One region of the Kitasatospora sp. NPDC056327 genome, then DNA from elsewhere that is predicted to be linked to it. Evidence: riboswitches for the same ligand, from Rfam matches in the RefSeq annotation. Region 1 holds a riboswitch; the other holds the start of a gene.
What was found. A riboswitch is a leader RNA that binds a small molecule or an ion and turns the genes downstream of it on or off. The one in region 1 is predicted to bind thiamine pyrophosphate.
Positions count from the first base shown of each region.

Region 2: it holds a riboswitch for thiamine pyrophosphate, as region 1 does, so the genes downstream of both, thiC (phosphomethylpyrimidine synthase ThiC) here and ACFCX4_RS23715 (purine-cytosine permease family protein) in region 1, are expected to answer to the same signal.

Region 1 covers NZ_JBHJRC010000178.1:3,428-10,638, reverse strand. Annotated here, with positions in the region: gene ACFCX4_RS23725 (hypothetical protein) at 1-369, opposite strand, end outside; gene ACFCX4_RS23720 (glycerophosphodiester phosphodiesterase family protein) at 797-1,651, opposite strand; gene ACFCX4_RS23715 (purine-cytosine permease family protein) at 1,790-3,253, opposite strand; TPP riboswitch at 3,246-3,394, opposite strand; gene ACFCX4_RS23710 (S1C family serine protease) at 3,646-5,418, shown strand; tRNA gene ACFCX4_RS23705 (tRNA-Ser) at 5,485-5,572, shown strand; gene ACFCX4_RS23700 (peptidoglycan-binding protein) at 5,804-6,943, shown strand; gene ACFCX4_RS23695 (MerR family transcriptional regulator) at 7,037-7,211, shown strand, end outside.
Region 2 covers NZ_JBHJRC010000031.1:21,851-29,061, forward strand. Annotated here, with positions in the region: gene ACFCX4_RS07530 (LacI family DNA-binding transcriptional regulator) at 1-361, shown strand, start outside; gene ACFCX4_RS07535 (metallophosphoesterase) at 507-1,733, shown strand; gene ACFCX4_RS07540 (VOC family protein) at 1,931-2,347, shown strand; gene thiC (phosphomethylpyrimidine synthase ThiC) at 2,550-4,397, opposite strand; TPP riboswitch at 4,393-4,527, opposite strand; gene ACFCX4_RS07550 (hypothetical protein) at 4,693-4,899, shown strand; gene ACFCX4_RS07555 (SPFH domain-containing protein) at 5,082-6,587, shown strand; gene ACFCX4_RS07560 (3-oxoacyl-ACP synthase III family protein) at 6,668-7,211, shown strand, end outside.

The DNA.
Region 1 (7,211 bases):
CGGCAGTGCCGCCCAGACCGTCACCTCGCCCGGGGCGTCGCGCACGCCCCAGTCGCTCGCCAGCTGGTCCACGATGCTCAGGCCGCGGCCGCCGTGCGAGGTGAGCGAGGGGCTGGACGGCGACGGCCGGGTCTGCGCCCCGCCGTCGGTCACCTCCAGGGTGAGCACGCCGTCGGCGTGCATCTGCCAGCGGACCAGGACGCCACCGGTGTCCTCGCCGTCGTCGCCCGGTGCGGCGGCCGGTCCGGACAGTCCGGCCGCCCGGGTCGGTCCGCCGACCAGCAGCGGCTCGACGGCCCCGGTCCGGGCGCCCCGGCCGAGCGCGGGCAGTGGCCCGAGCGGCCGGGCATAGCGACACGCGTTGCTCAAAAGTTCGGAAAGGATCAGAACAGCATCATCAATGACCGGTTCCGGTATCTCGCGGTCTCCCAGATCTCGACGCAGTCGGCGCCGCGCGACCCCGACACTCGCTGGGCCGTGCGGCACTGCCATGGTCGATGAAGTCGGCACTTCACGCGCCACCATCAACGCCACCCCCGGACCTCCTTCAGCGTATGCCGAGGGATGGATGCCCCTTGGCAATACGTCGGAAACGACCGCGTGACGATCCCGCGCGGACATTTCAGGCCCGTCCACCGACGGTGCGCGACAGGTGATTCGGTGCTCACCCTCCGTCGTGAAACTGTATGAATTGCGCCAGAAATCGTCGGCGAAAGGTTTGAGTCCCTACCAAGACCATCAACGGGAAACGGTGGTTGAACGGTTCACCACAGGCACACCACGGGTCACCCGGGACTCAGCGGCCCAACTGGGCCAGCACCTCGGCCGGGCGGTTGGTGATGATCGCGGACACCCCGAGCTCCAAGCACAGCTCGACGTCGGCCGGCTCGTCCACCGTCCACACGTGCACCTGGTGGCCCAGCCCGCGCAGCCTGGTCACCAGCCCCGGCCGGGCCCGCACCAGGTCGATGCCCGGCCCGGCGATCCGCGCCCCGCCGGGCAGCGGCGCGCCCGGGCGCAGCCGTCCGCGCAGCGCCAGACCACGCTCGAACAGGAACACCCGGGGGTACTGCGGCGCGGCCGCCGCCACCCGGGCCAGCGCGATCGACGAGAAGCTCATGATCCGGGCGCCGACGCCGTGGCCCGCCGCCGTCCCGGTGCCGCCGGCACCCGCCGGGCCCGCGGCGCCGATCCCGAACCGGTCCAGCGTCCGCAGCAGCTCGGACTCCACCCGGCCGCGGAACCGCACCGGGTGCTTGGTCTCGATCGCGAGGTCCACCGGGCGCCCGGAGTCCACGACCAGCTCCAGCAGGCTCTCCAGCCGCAGCACTCCGCGCAGCTCCGGGTCCTCGCTCGGCCGGCCGGTCTTCCAGGCGCCGAAGTCGTGCGCCTCCAGCTCGGCCAGTGTCATCGCGGACACCGTGCCCCGGCCGTCGGAGACCCGGCCGATCCGTCGGTCGTGCACGCAGACCAGCTGCCCGTCGGCGGTCACCCGCACGTCGCACTCCAGGGCGTCCGCCCCCTCGGTGAGCGCCCGGCGGTAGGCGGCGAGGGTGTGCTCGGGCAGGGCGTGCGAGGAACCGCGGTGGGCGATCACCTGGACGGGCGGCGCGGTGCGGGCCGTCGCGGGCGAGACATCTGGGCTGGTCACACCCCCCACGATAGGCGGCGCAGATGACACGGAGGCGAAGACGGTCCCAACCCGGGGGGCCGTCTTCGCCTCCGTGCCCGGCGTCCGCCGGGGCTCCGTCCACCGCCCGCCCGATGCCCGGCGGGCGCCTGCGCGGCGTCAGCGCGCCGCGTTCTCCCGGCCCCGGGTGAACGGGGTGAGCGCCCAGGTGGCCAGCGCCGGAACCAGGAAGCCGAACAGCGAGGCCGAGGTCCACTCCTGCGGGGTGAAGTGCAGCGCCTCCTGCGCGGAGGTCCACAGGTCCGTCCACCAGCCGGCCACCGCGGTCGGCGCGATCAGCTGGTAGGCGGCGAAGCCCAGCGCCCACGGCAGCAGCATCAGCCACCGGGACGGCGCGTCGGCCGAGAGGTTCCAGCCGCGCCGCCCCGCGCCGAGGAAGTAGTCGACCGCGAGCACCGCGAACATCGGCACGAAGACCGAGCCGATCAGCCCGAGGAAGGCGTAGTAGGAGTCGGTGAACTCGGTGATCTGCAGTGCCAGCACGGTGATCAGCACGCCGGTGCCGCCGGTCAGCACCCGGCGGTCGACCTTCGGCAGCAGGTTGTGGACCGACATCGCGGTCGAGTACACGTTCGCGAAGGACTGGTCGGTCTCGCGCAGCACCAGCACCAGCAGGAACAGCCAGCCGGCCCACACGCCCAGGAAGGAGTCGAAGATCCGGCCCGGGTCCCCGTCCGCCTGCAGCAGCGCCAGCAGACCGAGCACGTAGCACCAGACCTGCGCCACCGTGTAGCCGGTGAAGCTGCCCCAGAACGCCGAGCCCGGGGTGCGCGAGTGCCGGGTGTAGTCGGCGGCGAGCGGCACGAAGGAGATCGACACCGCGATCATCGCGTCGGTCGCCTTCAGGAAGCCGTGCCAGTTGCCCGCCCCCGGGTCCGGCACGCCGTGCCGGCCGAGCTGGACGGTGAGGTACACCATCGCCACCGCCACCGCGATCGCGACGAAGCGGCGAAGCACCGCGATCGCGCCGAGCGGCCAGATGGTCAGCGCGGTGGTCACCGCGCCGGCCAGCACGACGAAGACCCAGCGGTAGCCCTCGGTGCCGACGACGGTCTGCGCGCCGAGCGCGATCGTCAGCAGCTCGTAGACGCCCCAACCGATGCACTGGACGATGTTGAGCACCGTCGGCACGTAGGACAGCCGGGTGCCGAACAGCCCGCGCAGGTTCGCCATGGCGGGCGCGCCGGTCCGGGCGCCGATCAGCGCGGCCACGCCGAGCATCGCGGTGCCGACCACGGTGCCGGCCACGATCGCGGTGACGGCGGCGGCCAGCGACAGCTCGCTGCCCTTGGCGCCGAGCACGGTCGCGGCGGTGGTGAAGCCGATCAGCGAGACGCCGAGGTTCATCCAGAGCGCGAAGTGGTCGCGGAAGCGGAGGGTGCGGGGCGGCTCGGTGTCGAGCACCAGCGGCGCCTCGACCCGGGCCGCGGGCTCCAGGACGGCGGTCGCCGTCCCGGCGGGGCCCCCGGGGGAACCGGGGACGGTGCCCGGCGCGTCCTGCGCGGGGGGGACGTTCCGGGACGCGGGCGCGCCCGAGGACGAGGATGGCGGAACAGGCGGCATGGCCGATATCTCCCTACGCCGGCATTACCCGGACAGGTTCCGGCGGTCTGCGCCCCCTCGACGGCCGTCCACGGGGTCCGTGGCGTACGGTCGACCGGCGCACTCTCAGCCTGGTGGGTCCAAGCTCCCGCGTGTCAGTTCGGAGCGACAGGCTAGCCGTCGCGGGGGAGAACTCCAAGGTCGGCCGGGTCGGCGGGCGGCCGTCCGGTGCCGCCGGGCCCGTCCGGCGGGCGGTCCGGCCGGCGGCTGACCTGCTGGCGACCGGCCGCCGACCGGCGGCTGTCTGGCCGGGCTAAGGATTCTTATGAGTTCTTCAGAAGGGTCCTTACGGCAATCGAATCGGGTGTGCGAAAAACTATGGTTGTTGGTCCTGTCAGCTATGGAGGTCGTCCGTGAGCACCGAGCGCGAGGTTGGGTCCACCGGGTCGCAGGGGGAGCAGCCCTCCGGCGGCCAGGGGGTGGTGGGTTCCGCTTCCGACGGTCCGGCGCAGCAGTCTGCGGCCGGTCCCGTCGCGGCCCCCTCCCCCGCACCGACGCCCGCAGCAGGCCAGTCGTCCCAGCCGGCCCCGGCCGCCGAGGGGGGTTCCGGCGGTTTCACGCCCACCCTGGCCTTCGGCAAGGTCGGCACCCCCGAGCCGGTGGCCCCGTCCGCCCCGCCGGCGCCCGTCGCCCCGGCCCCGGCCGCCGAGCACGGGTACCTGGACGCCCCGCCGCCGGTCCTGCCGCCGGCCCCGGCCGCGCCGGCCGTGCCCGCCGACCCGTACGGCGGCAACCCGTACGCCACCCCGGCCCCCGGCACGCCGGTGCCCCCGGCGCTCGCCGCGCACGACCCGTTCGCCGCGCCGGGCGGCGCGCCGCAGGGCGCGTACCCGACCGGCCAGCACCCGACCGGCCAGCACCACCCGTTCGGCGCCGGGCAGCCGCTCGGCGGCTGGGGCTCGCACGACATCACCCCGGGCGCGCCCGGCGGCCCCGGTGGCCCCGGGGGCCCGCTCGGCTACCCGGGCGAGTACCCCGGCGCGCCCGTCCCCGGCGGCCCGCGCAAGAAGCGCGGCGGCCTGATCGCCCTGGTCGCGGCCGTCGCCCTGGTGGCCGGCGTGGCCGGCGGCGCGGTCGGCGTGGCCGTCGCGGACCGCGACGGCACCACCCTCGGCTCCAGGGCCGACCGCAGCTCCACCACCGTCCAGGCCAACAACTCCCAGAAGAACGAGCCCGCCCCGGGCTCGGTGGCCGGCATCGCGCAGAAGGCGCTGCCCAGCGTCGTCACCATCAAGGCCCAGGGCAACGGCGAGTCCGGCACCGGTACCGGCTTCGTCTTCGACACCGAGGGTCACATCCTCACCAACAACCACGTGGTCGCGCCCGCCTCCAGCGGCGGCAAGCTGACCGTCAAGTTCGCCGACGGCAGCGCCTACGGCGCCTCCGTGCTCGGCCGCGCCGAGGGCTACGACGTCGCCGTCATCAAGCTCGACAGCCCGCCCAAGGGCAAGCTGACGCCGCTCCCGCTGGCCGACTCCGACAAGGTCAACGTCGGCGACTCCACCATCGCCATCGGCGCGCCGTACGGCCTGGAGTCCACCGTCACCACCGGCATCATCAGCGCCAAGGACCGCCCGGTCGCCTCCGGCGACGAGACCGGCGCGCAGTCCTCCTACATGAACGCGCTGCAGACCGACGCCTCGATCAACCCCGGCAACTCCGGCGGCCCGCTGCTCGACTCCGGCGGCGGGGTGATCGGCATCAACTCGGCGATCCAGTCCAACGCCTCCAGCAACGGCCGGGCCGGCTCCATCGGCCTCGGCTTCGCGATCCCGATCAACCAGGCCAAGTGGGTCGCCGACACCCTGATCAAGACCGGCAAGCCGGTCTACGCCAAGCTCGACGTGCTGCGCAACGACGACTACAAGGGCGACGGCGCGCAGATCCAGACCCGCGACATCCAGGGCCAGCCGGCCGTCACCCCCGGCGGCGCCGCCGACAAGGCCGGCCTCAAGCCCGGCGACGTCATCACCAAGCTCGGCGGCTCCCCGATCGAGAACGGCCCCGCCCTGGTCAGCAAGATCTGGACGCACAAGCCGGGCGAGACCGTCGACGTCGAGTACACCCGCAACGGCCAGACCTTCAACACCAAGGTCACCCTCAGCGAGCGCGTCGGCGACAACTGACCCCCGCCCACCCCCCGAAACCCGGTGCACCGAACCCCGCCGGACCCGTTAGGCTGACCTCCGCCTGGAGAGCTGCCCGAGCGGCCTAAGGGAACAGTCTTGAAAACTGTCGTGCGGTGACCCCGTACCGTGGGTTCGAATCCCACGCTCTCCGCCGGTAGGAGAAGAAACACCTGCTCAAGGCGGGTGCCGACCTGAGGTCGGCACCCGCCTTCGTGCTTTTCCGGGGCGGGGGTGGGGTGGATGGCGGGGGGGGAGCGGGGGTGGGGTTGTCCGTATTCACCTGAACGGGGGGTTTGGGGTGGATGCGTCCTCCGGTGGGGGGTCCGGGGTCGTCTTCCGGGCGTAAGGGGCGAACTGCCCTGGGCCCGGCAAGGAGAGACGCATGGCCTGGTACCCCGGCGCGGAGAAGATGGAGCTCCAGCCCGAGTCGGACGAGCAGCCGGCGATCACGCCGACGCAGGTGATCTTCCACAGTGTGGCGGCGCCGTGGACGCCGCGGCGGATGTACGAGTACTGGAGGGACTCCACCAACCTGGAGTCGCACTTCGGGATCGGGTACGACGGCTGCGTGGGGCAGTTCGTCGGCACCGAGACCCGGGCCGACGCCAACATGCGCGCCAACCGCCGGGCCGACGGCACGGGTGCGGTGAGCGTGGAGACGGCCAGCGACGACCAGAGCACCGACCCGTGGACGGACGCCCAGGTGGCGGCGCTCGTCACGCTCGGGGTGTGGCTGCACCAGCGGCACGGCATCCCGCTGCGGATCTGTCAGGAGTGGGACGCGCCCGGCTTCGGGGTGCACCGGATGTTCCCCGAGTGGTCGGACGGCGGCACGGCCTGCCCGGGGGACGTCCGGGCCCGGCAGTTCCGCGAGACCGTCCTGCCCGGCATCGCCGCGGTGGCCGGCGGCGGGCCGCTGCCCGCGCCGGCGCCCCCGCCCGCCCCGGTGCCCACGCCGCGCGGGGACTCCGGTCCCGCCCGGTACCGGGTGACCGTCAACGGGCTGGAGTACGGCTACGGCGCGCACGGACCCCAGGTCAGGGAGGTTGGCGAGGCGCTCGTCCGGCAGGGCTACGGGCGGCACTACCAGTCCGGTCCGGACGAGGACTGGCGGGACGCCGACACCCTCAACTACCAGGACTTCCAGCGCGGTCTGGGGTACTCGGGACCGGACGCCGACGGTGTGCCGGGGGAGGCGTCGCTGCGCCGGCTGCTGGGCCGGCTGCCCTCGGCGCGGCGGGTCTCGCTCGCCCACGTGGTCGCGGCCGCGCGCACCGACCCGGGGGCCGAGCAGGGGCACCAGACGTACGGGGGCGAGGTCCGGATCGTCGAGCAGGCCCTCGCGGACGAGGGGTACCTGGAGCAGCGCTGGGTGGACGGTTCGCTCGGCACCCGGACGGTGCAGGCGTACGCCGCGTTCCAGCGCAGCCTCGGCTACACGGGGTCGGACGCCAACGGCATCCCCGGCCAGCGCAGCCTCCGGGCACTGGGGGAGCGCAGGGGGTTCGACGTGACGGACTGAGCCGTCCCGCCGGGGCGCGGGCCGGGGCGGCGGGCGGGCGGAGGGGCCGGTGCTTGACCGTGACACCGTGTGAGGGTCTGCACTGGAGGAACCATGTTGAACATCGGAGACTTCGCCAAGCACGGCCGGGTGTCGGTCCGCATGCTGCGTCACTACGACGCCGTCGGACTGCTCCGGCCGGCCCGGGTCGACCCGGTCAGCGGCTACCGCTGCTACGAGGCGGCCCAACTGGCCCGGCTCAACCGGGTCATCGCCCTCAAGGACCTCG
Region 2 (7,211 bases), on a different contig from region 1:
CGGCACCGACCTGCTGGCCGCCGCCCGCCGCTACGGCCTGCGGGTGCCGGACGACCTGCTGCTGGTCTGCTGCAGCGAGAGCGACGTCTACGCCACCACCGAGCCGCCGATCACCACCCTGTCGCTCAAGCCGCGCCGGATCGGCACCACCGTGGTGAACCTGCTGATCGACGCCATCGAGGGGGTGGACTCCGGCACCGGCGTCGACATCGCCCGGCTCTTCCCGCCCCGCTTCCGCACCGCCGGCACCGGCCCGCCGCCCGGCACCCTGATGCCCACCGAACTCATCGTCCGCGCCTCCTCCCAGCGGCGGAGCCCGCGCACCACGGTCAGCCCGCCCCGCCCGCCGGGCGAGGTGTGACCCCGGGACCGCACCCCACGGGCTGTGGTCCGGACCTGCCGAGTCGGGACAAAACGGACCTGACGGACCGCCCGGCTGACGCTCCGGAGGATTGGATACCCACCAGGTGACGACGCCGGGAGAGTGGTCTTCCTATGATGGGCGAATGACACCCGAGGACCGCTTCCCCGGGCCTGAACACCCGGACTCAGGCCCACGCCACCAGCCGGACCTCGACGTGCTGCCGTACGGCACCTATTACGAACCGGAACCCGTCGCCGGCTACGCCGGGGGCGGGTACGAGGCCGAGACCTACAGCGGCTACGGCGGCGCCCGGTACCTCGAACAGCACTGGCCGGCCGCCGGCCCCGAGCACGGCCACACCGTGCACGCCCCCAACGGCCAGCCCGAGCACCCCGGTTACGAGCCGACCCTGCCCGACCACCCCTCCCCCGCGCACGGCGGCCACCCCGGCGCCCGGGACCCCGGCGCCCAGAGCGACGACCCGCCGACCATCGAGCTCGGCCCCCCGCTCGCCGAACCCGGGCTGCCCTACCACCCGTACCCGGCCCCCGGCCCCGGCGAGCCGCCCGGCCCGCTCTACGTGGTCGGCGACGTGCACGGCTACCTCGACGAGCTCCGCGCCGAACTCCGTCAGCAGGGCATCATCGACGCCGACGGCCACTGGTCGGCCGGGCGCTCCCGGATCTGGTTCCTCGGCGACTTCACCGACCGCGGACCGGACGGCATCGGCGTCATCGACCTGGTCATGCAGCTCGCCGCCGAGGCCGCCGCGGCCGGCGGCTACTGCCGTGCCCTGATGGGCAACCACGAACTGCTCTTCCTGGGCGCCGCCCGGTACGGCGACGAGCCGGTCCAGTCCACCGCCGGCACCGCCTCCTTCCTCGCCGCCTGGCGGCTCAACGGCGGCCAGCAGAGCGACCTGGAGCGCCTGGAGGGGCACCACATCAGCTGGCTCTCCCGGCTCCCGGCGATCGCCCTGGAGGACGGCCACCTGCTGCTGCACTCCGACACCACCGCGTACCTGGAGTACGGCGAGTCCATCGCCGAGGTCAACGACGCCGTCCACGACCTGCTCGCGGACGAGGGCGTCGACGAGTGGTGGGACTGCTTCCGCCGGTTCACCAAGCGCTTCGCCTTCCGCGGCGACGCCGGCCCGCTGGCCGTCCGCGAACTGCTGGAGACCTACGGCGGCACGCGCGTGGTGCACGGGCACAGCCCGATCCCGTACCTCACCGGCGCCGTGCACGCCGACGACGGCATGCCGCCGCACGTCCCGGGCCCGTACGTCTACGCGGAGGACCTGGCCGTCGCCATGGACGGCGGCGTGACCATGGAGGGTCGGCTGCTGGTCTCCCGCCTGCCGGTCTGAACCGGCGGCGGGCCGGGGCGCGCCACGGCGGCCGGACCCTCCGCGGTCCGGCCGGTCCTCCGCCCGCCCCTCCCGGCGTTCGGCCCGGCGTTCGGCCCGGCTCGGTGACCGTTCGCCGATCACCCCTTGATGGGCACCGGCCGCCCGGCGGATCGTGGGGACGACACCCCGCAGCCTCCTCCCGACCGGAGCCCACCATGACCGCCCTCCGCGTGAAGGCCTTCGACCACCTCGTGCTCAACGTCCGCGACATCGGGCGTTCGCTGGAGTTCTACAGCGGGCTGCTCGGCCTGGAGCCCGTCCGGCTCGACGAGTGGCGGGCCGGGGAGGCCCCGTTCGTGTCCGTCCGGATCACCCCCGAAACGATCATCGACCTCACCGACCGACCACGCGGCGGGTCCAACGTCGACCACATCTGCCTCACGGTCGACCCGCTCGACTGGCAGGAGGTGATCGACGCCGGCACCTTCACCGTCCTGGAGGGCCCCGTCGCCCGCTTCGGCGCCCGCGGCACCGCCACCTCCGTCTACGTCCGGGACCCGGACGGCAACACCGTGGAACTCCGCTGGTACCCCGCGGACGCCGGGGACGGCGCGGAGCCGGCGGCGGGGTGACCCGCGGCGGGCGACGACGAAGGCCCCCGGCCCCGGCGGGCGCGCCGGGACCGGGGGCCTTCGCGACGCGCCGCCACCCCGGCCGCACCCCGAACCGGTTCGTGGACGGGCGGAAGACGCCGTGGCCGGCCCCGGAAACGGGCACCCCTCCCGGGACACGGTCCGTCCCCGGAAGCGGTGCCCGTCACGGCACGCGGATGCGTCAGTCGGCGAGGGGGAGGTAGACCTTGTTGCCGCGGGCGGCGAACTCGGCGGACTTCTCGGCCATGCCGGCGATCGCCTCGGCGTCGACGCCGGAGGCGACCGCGGTGGAGCCGTCGCCGTGCTCGTCGCGGATCTTCTGGGAGATCTTCATCGAGCAGAACTTCGGGCCGCACATCGAACAGAAGTGGGCGGTCTTGGCGGGCTCGGCGGGGAGGGTCTCGTCGTGGAAGTCGCGGGCCGTCTCCGGGTCGAGGGCCAGGTTGAACTGGTCCTCCCAGCGGAACTCGAAGCGGGCGTCGGACAGGGCGTCGTCCCAGGCCTGCGCGCCGGGGTGGCCCTTGGCCAGGTCGGCGGCGTGGGCGGCGATCTTGTAGGTGATGACGCCGGTCTTCACGTCGTCCCGGTTGGGCAGGCCCAGGTGCTCCTTGGGGGTGACGTAGCAGAGCATCGCGGTGCCCCACCAGGCGATCATCGCGGCGCCGATGCCCGAGGTGATGTGGTCGTAGCCGGGCGCGACGTCGGTGGTGAGCGGGCCGAGGGTGTAGAACGGGGCCTCGTCGCAGATCTCCTTCTGGAGATCCATGTTCTCCTTGATCTTGTGCATCGGGACGTGGCCCGGGCCCTCGATCATCACCTGGACGTCCCTGGCGCGGGCGATCCGGCCCAGCTCGCCCAGGGTCTGCAGCTCCGCGAACTGGGCCTCGTCGTTGGCGTCGGCGATCGAGCCGGGGCGCAGGCCGTCACCGAGGGAGAAGGTGACGTCGTAGCTCGCGAGGATGTCGCAGAGCTCCTCGAAGTTGGTGTGGAGGAAGTTCTCCCGGTGGTGCGCCAGGCACCAGGCGGCCATGATCGAGCCGCCGCGCGAGACGATCCCGGTCTTGCGGCGGGCGGTCAGCGGCACGTAGCGCAGCAGCACCCCGGCGTGCACCGTCATGTAGTCGACGCCCTGCTCGCACTGCTCGACGACCGTGTCGCGGTAGACGTCCCAGCTCAGCTCCTCGGCCTTGCCGTCGACCTTCTCCAGCGCCTGGTAGAGCGGCACGGTGCCGATCGGCACGGGGGAGTTGCGCAGGATCCACTCGCGGGTGGTGTGGATGTTGCGGCCGGTGGAGAGGTCCATGACGGTGTCGGCGCCCCAGCGGGTGGCCCAGGTCATCTTCTCCACCTCCTCCTCGATCGAGGAGGTGACCGCGGAGTTGCCGATGTTGGCGTTGATCTTCACCAGGAAGTTGGTGCCGATGACCGCCGGCTCGACCTCGGGGTGGTTCACGTTGACCGGGATGACCGCGCGGCCGCGGGCCACCTCGTCGCGGACGTACTCGGGTGACAGGCCCTCGCGCAGGGCGACGAACTCCATCTCGGGCGTCACGGTGCCGCGCTTGGCGTGGGCGAGCTGGGTGACGGCGACGCCGTCCCGGCCGCGCAGCGGGCGGCGCGGGCGGCCGGGGAAGACCGCGTCGAGGTTGCGCAGGTCCCCGCCGCGCGGGGCGGTGTGCTTGATGCCGTCGTCCTCGGGGCGGGCCTCGCGGCCGTCGTACTCCTCGACGTCGCCGCGCTGCCGGATCCACGCGTCGCGCAGCGCGGGCAGGCCGCGCCGCACGTCGGGTTCGTAGGCCGGGTCGGTGTACGGGCCGGAGGTGTCGTACAGCGGGACGCGCCCGCCGTTGGTGAGCACGACCTCGCGGTACGGCACGCGCAGGTCGGGGCGGGAGCCCTCGCGGTAGGCCTTGCGCCAGGCCGGGGTGGGGTAGCCGGTGCCGGCGCTGGTGACGGCGCCGCCGGCGGGGGAAGGCCGCTCGGCGGACTGCGGCCGGACAGACTGCGGCTGTGCATCGAAGGTGGTCATCGGACCTCAAACTCCCTACGCCGGCATTACCCGGTCAGGTTCCTGCGGTCGACGCAGCCGCCGGTCCGTCCGTCGACGTCCCGTTCAGCGCCCTCTCAGCCCGGTGCTCCGAGCTCCCGCGTCCGCAGGCGGTGTTGCCCGCGCATGACGTCCAACACCGTAGCGAGCCGATCGCCCGAGGTCCAGAGGGGGTCGGGGAGGGGGAACGTCGAGGTCCGGACGGTGAACGGCGGGCGCGGAGCCGTCCGTACGGGCAGACTGGCCACGGTAGCGGACGAGGCGAGGGAGGGCCGGCGTGGTCGGGAGCACGGGGCGGGTGACCGGGGCGGTCGGCGCGGGACTGGTCGGCGAGGTGATGGTGCACGTGCCGGAGCGTCAGGGGACCGAGGCCTTCCTCGCGTACCTGGCGGTCCCCGGCGACCGGCTGACGGTGGGAACGCCGGTGGTGGTGATCGAGTACCAGCCGCCGAGGACGGTGTACGTGGCTCCGATCGGTCCCTGAGACGGCCGCGAGGGTGTCGCGGACGGGCCGCCGGCCTGCGGCCCGGTCCGTCCGTGACACCCCGATGACGGTCCGGTGACGACCTTGTGACGGTCCGTCATGTCCTTTCCCTTTCCTGCGGCCGTGCCCCGGCGGACAATCCCAGACGGCGCATCTCCTGCGCCTGAAGGGGGAGTTGAACCATGGCACTTGTCATCGCCCTGACCGTCGTCGGGGCACTGATCCTGGGAATCACGCTCTTCAAGCTCATGTGGCGGGTGGCCGAGCCGAACGAGGCACTGATCATCTCCGGTTCCCGCCACCGCACCGAGGGGGTCGGCGACGGGCTGGGGTTCCGGATCGTCACCGGCCGGGGCACCCTCGTCACCCCCGGCCTGCAGGGGGTCCGGCGGCTCTCGCTGGACCTCAACGAGGCCGAACTGAACGTCGAGTGCGTCACCACGCAGGGCATCCCGGTCCGGGTGAAGGGCGTGGTGATCTTCAAGGTCGGCGACGACGACGTCTCGATCGCCAACGCCGCCCGCCGCTTCCTGGACCAGCAGAAGCTGATCAGCCAGCGCGTCCACAACGTCTTCGCCGGCCACCTGCGCTCGATCGTCGGCGGCCTCACCGTCGAGGACATGATCCGCGACCGCGAACGGCTCACCGGCGAGACCCGGGCCGCCTCCGGGCTGGAGATGGAGAAGCTCGGGCTGATCATCGACACCCTGCAGATCCAGGAGATCATCGACCCGACCGGCTACATCAAGAACCTGGCCATCCCGCACGCCGCCGCCGTCCAGCGGGACGCCCGGATCGCCCAGGCCGCGGCGGACCGGCTGGCCACCGAGGCCGAGCAGGAGGCCGCCGCCCGCAAGGCCGAGGCCACCCGCGACAGCGAGATCCAGCAGTCCTCGTACCAGGCCGAGATGGACACCGCCACCGCCCGCGCCCGGCAGGCCGGTCCGCTGGCCGACGCCGCCGCCCGGCAGCAGGTCGTCGTCCAGGAGACCAGGGTCGCCGAGCTGGAGGCCCAGCGCACCGAGCAGCAGCTCCAGATCGAGGTGCGCAAGCCCGCGGACGCCCGCGCCTACGACACCCGCACGACCGCCGAGGCGTCCCGGGACGCGCGGATCTCCGCCGCGCAGGCGAAGGCCCGGGAGACCGAGCTGGCGGCGGCGGCCGAGGCCAGCCGGGTGCGGATCGCGGCCGAGGCGGACGCCGAGGCGACCAGGGTGCGCGGCCTCGCCGAGGCGGAGGCGACCACGGCCACCGGGCAGGCCGAGGCGTCCGCGGCCGAGGCGCTCGGCCTGGCCGAGGCGACGTCGGCGCGGGCGATCGGGCTGGCCCGCGCCGAGGGCATCAAGGCGCGCGCCGCCGCCCTGGCGGAGAACCAGGACGCGGTGGTGGCCCAGGAGCTGGCGGAGCAGTGGCCGCAGATCGTCAAGGCCGCCGCGGAGTCCTTCGGCAACGTCGAGCACATGGTGCTGCTCAACGGTGCCGACGGGATGGGCGAGCTGTTCGCCAAGGCGCTCGCGATGGGCGGCACCGGGCTCGGGCTGGCCCGGCAGCTGCTGTCCACGGTCGGCCCGGAGGGTGCCGCCGGCACCGGTGGGCCGGCCCCGGCGGCGACCGCCGCGGTCTCCGTCCCGGTGCCGGTCGACGCGGTGCCCGTCGCCTTCCGCGACCGGGACGCCGAGGAGGACTGACCGTTCTGGGTAGCCCGGGCGCGCCCGCCTGAGTACGGGTACTCAGGCGGGCGCGCCCGGATCCGCCCGACGATGGGACCATGCATCCAGCAGCCACCGCGCGGATCGGCATCACCGCCGTCGGAGCCCGGCTCCCCGCCCGCCGCCTGACCTCCCAGCAGCTCCAGGACGAGATCACCGCCGGCGGCCGACTGCGCCTGCCGGAGCGGACCTTCGAGAAGGCCACCGGCATCGTCACCCGGCACTTCGCGGCCGACGGCGAGTACGCCTCCACCCTGGCCGTCGGCGCCGCCCGGCGCGCCCTGGCCGCCCGCGGGCTGGACCCGGCCGACATCGACCTGCTGCTGTTCGCCTCCGCCACCCGGGACGTCGTCGAGCCCGCCACCGCCCACCTCGTGCAGGCCGAACTCGGCTCCCGCGCCCACGCGTTCGACGTCAGCAACGCGTGCAACAGCTTCCTCAACGGGATCGACCTGGCCCGCGCGATGATCCTGGCCGGACGCGCCCGCCGCGCCCTGGTGGTCACCGGAGAGACGCCCAGCCGGGCGATGCGCCGGGACCCGAGCGGCGCCGAGCAGTTCCGCGAGGGCTTCGCCGGCTACACCTTCGGCGACGCGGGCGCCG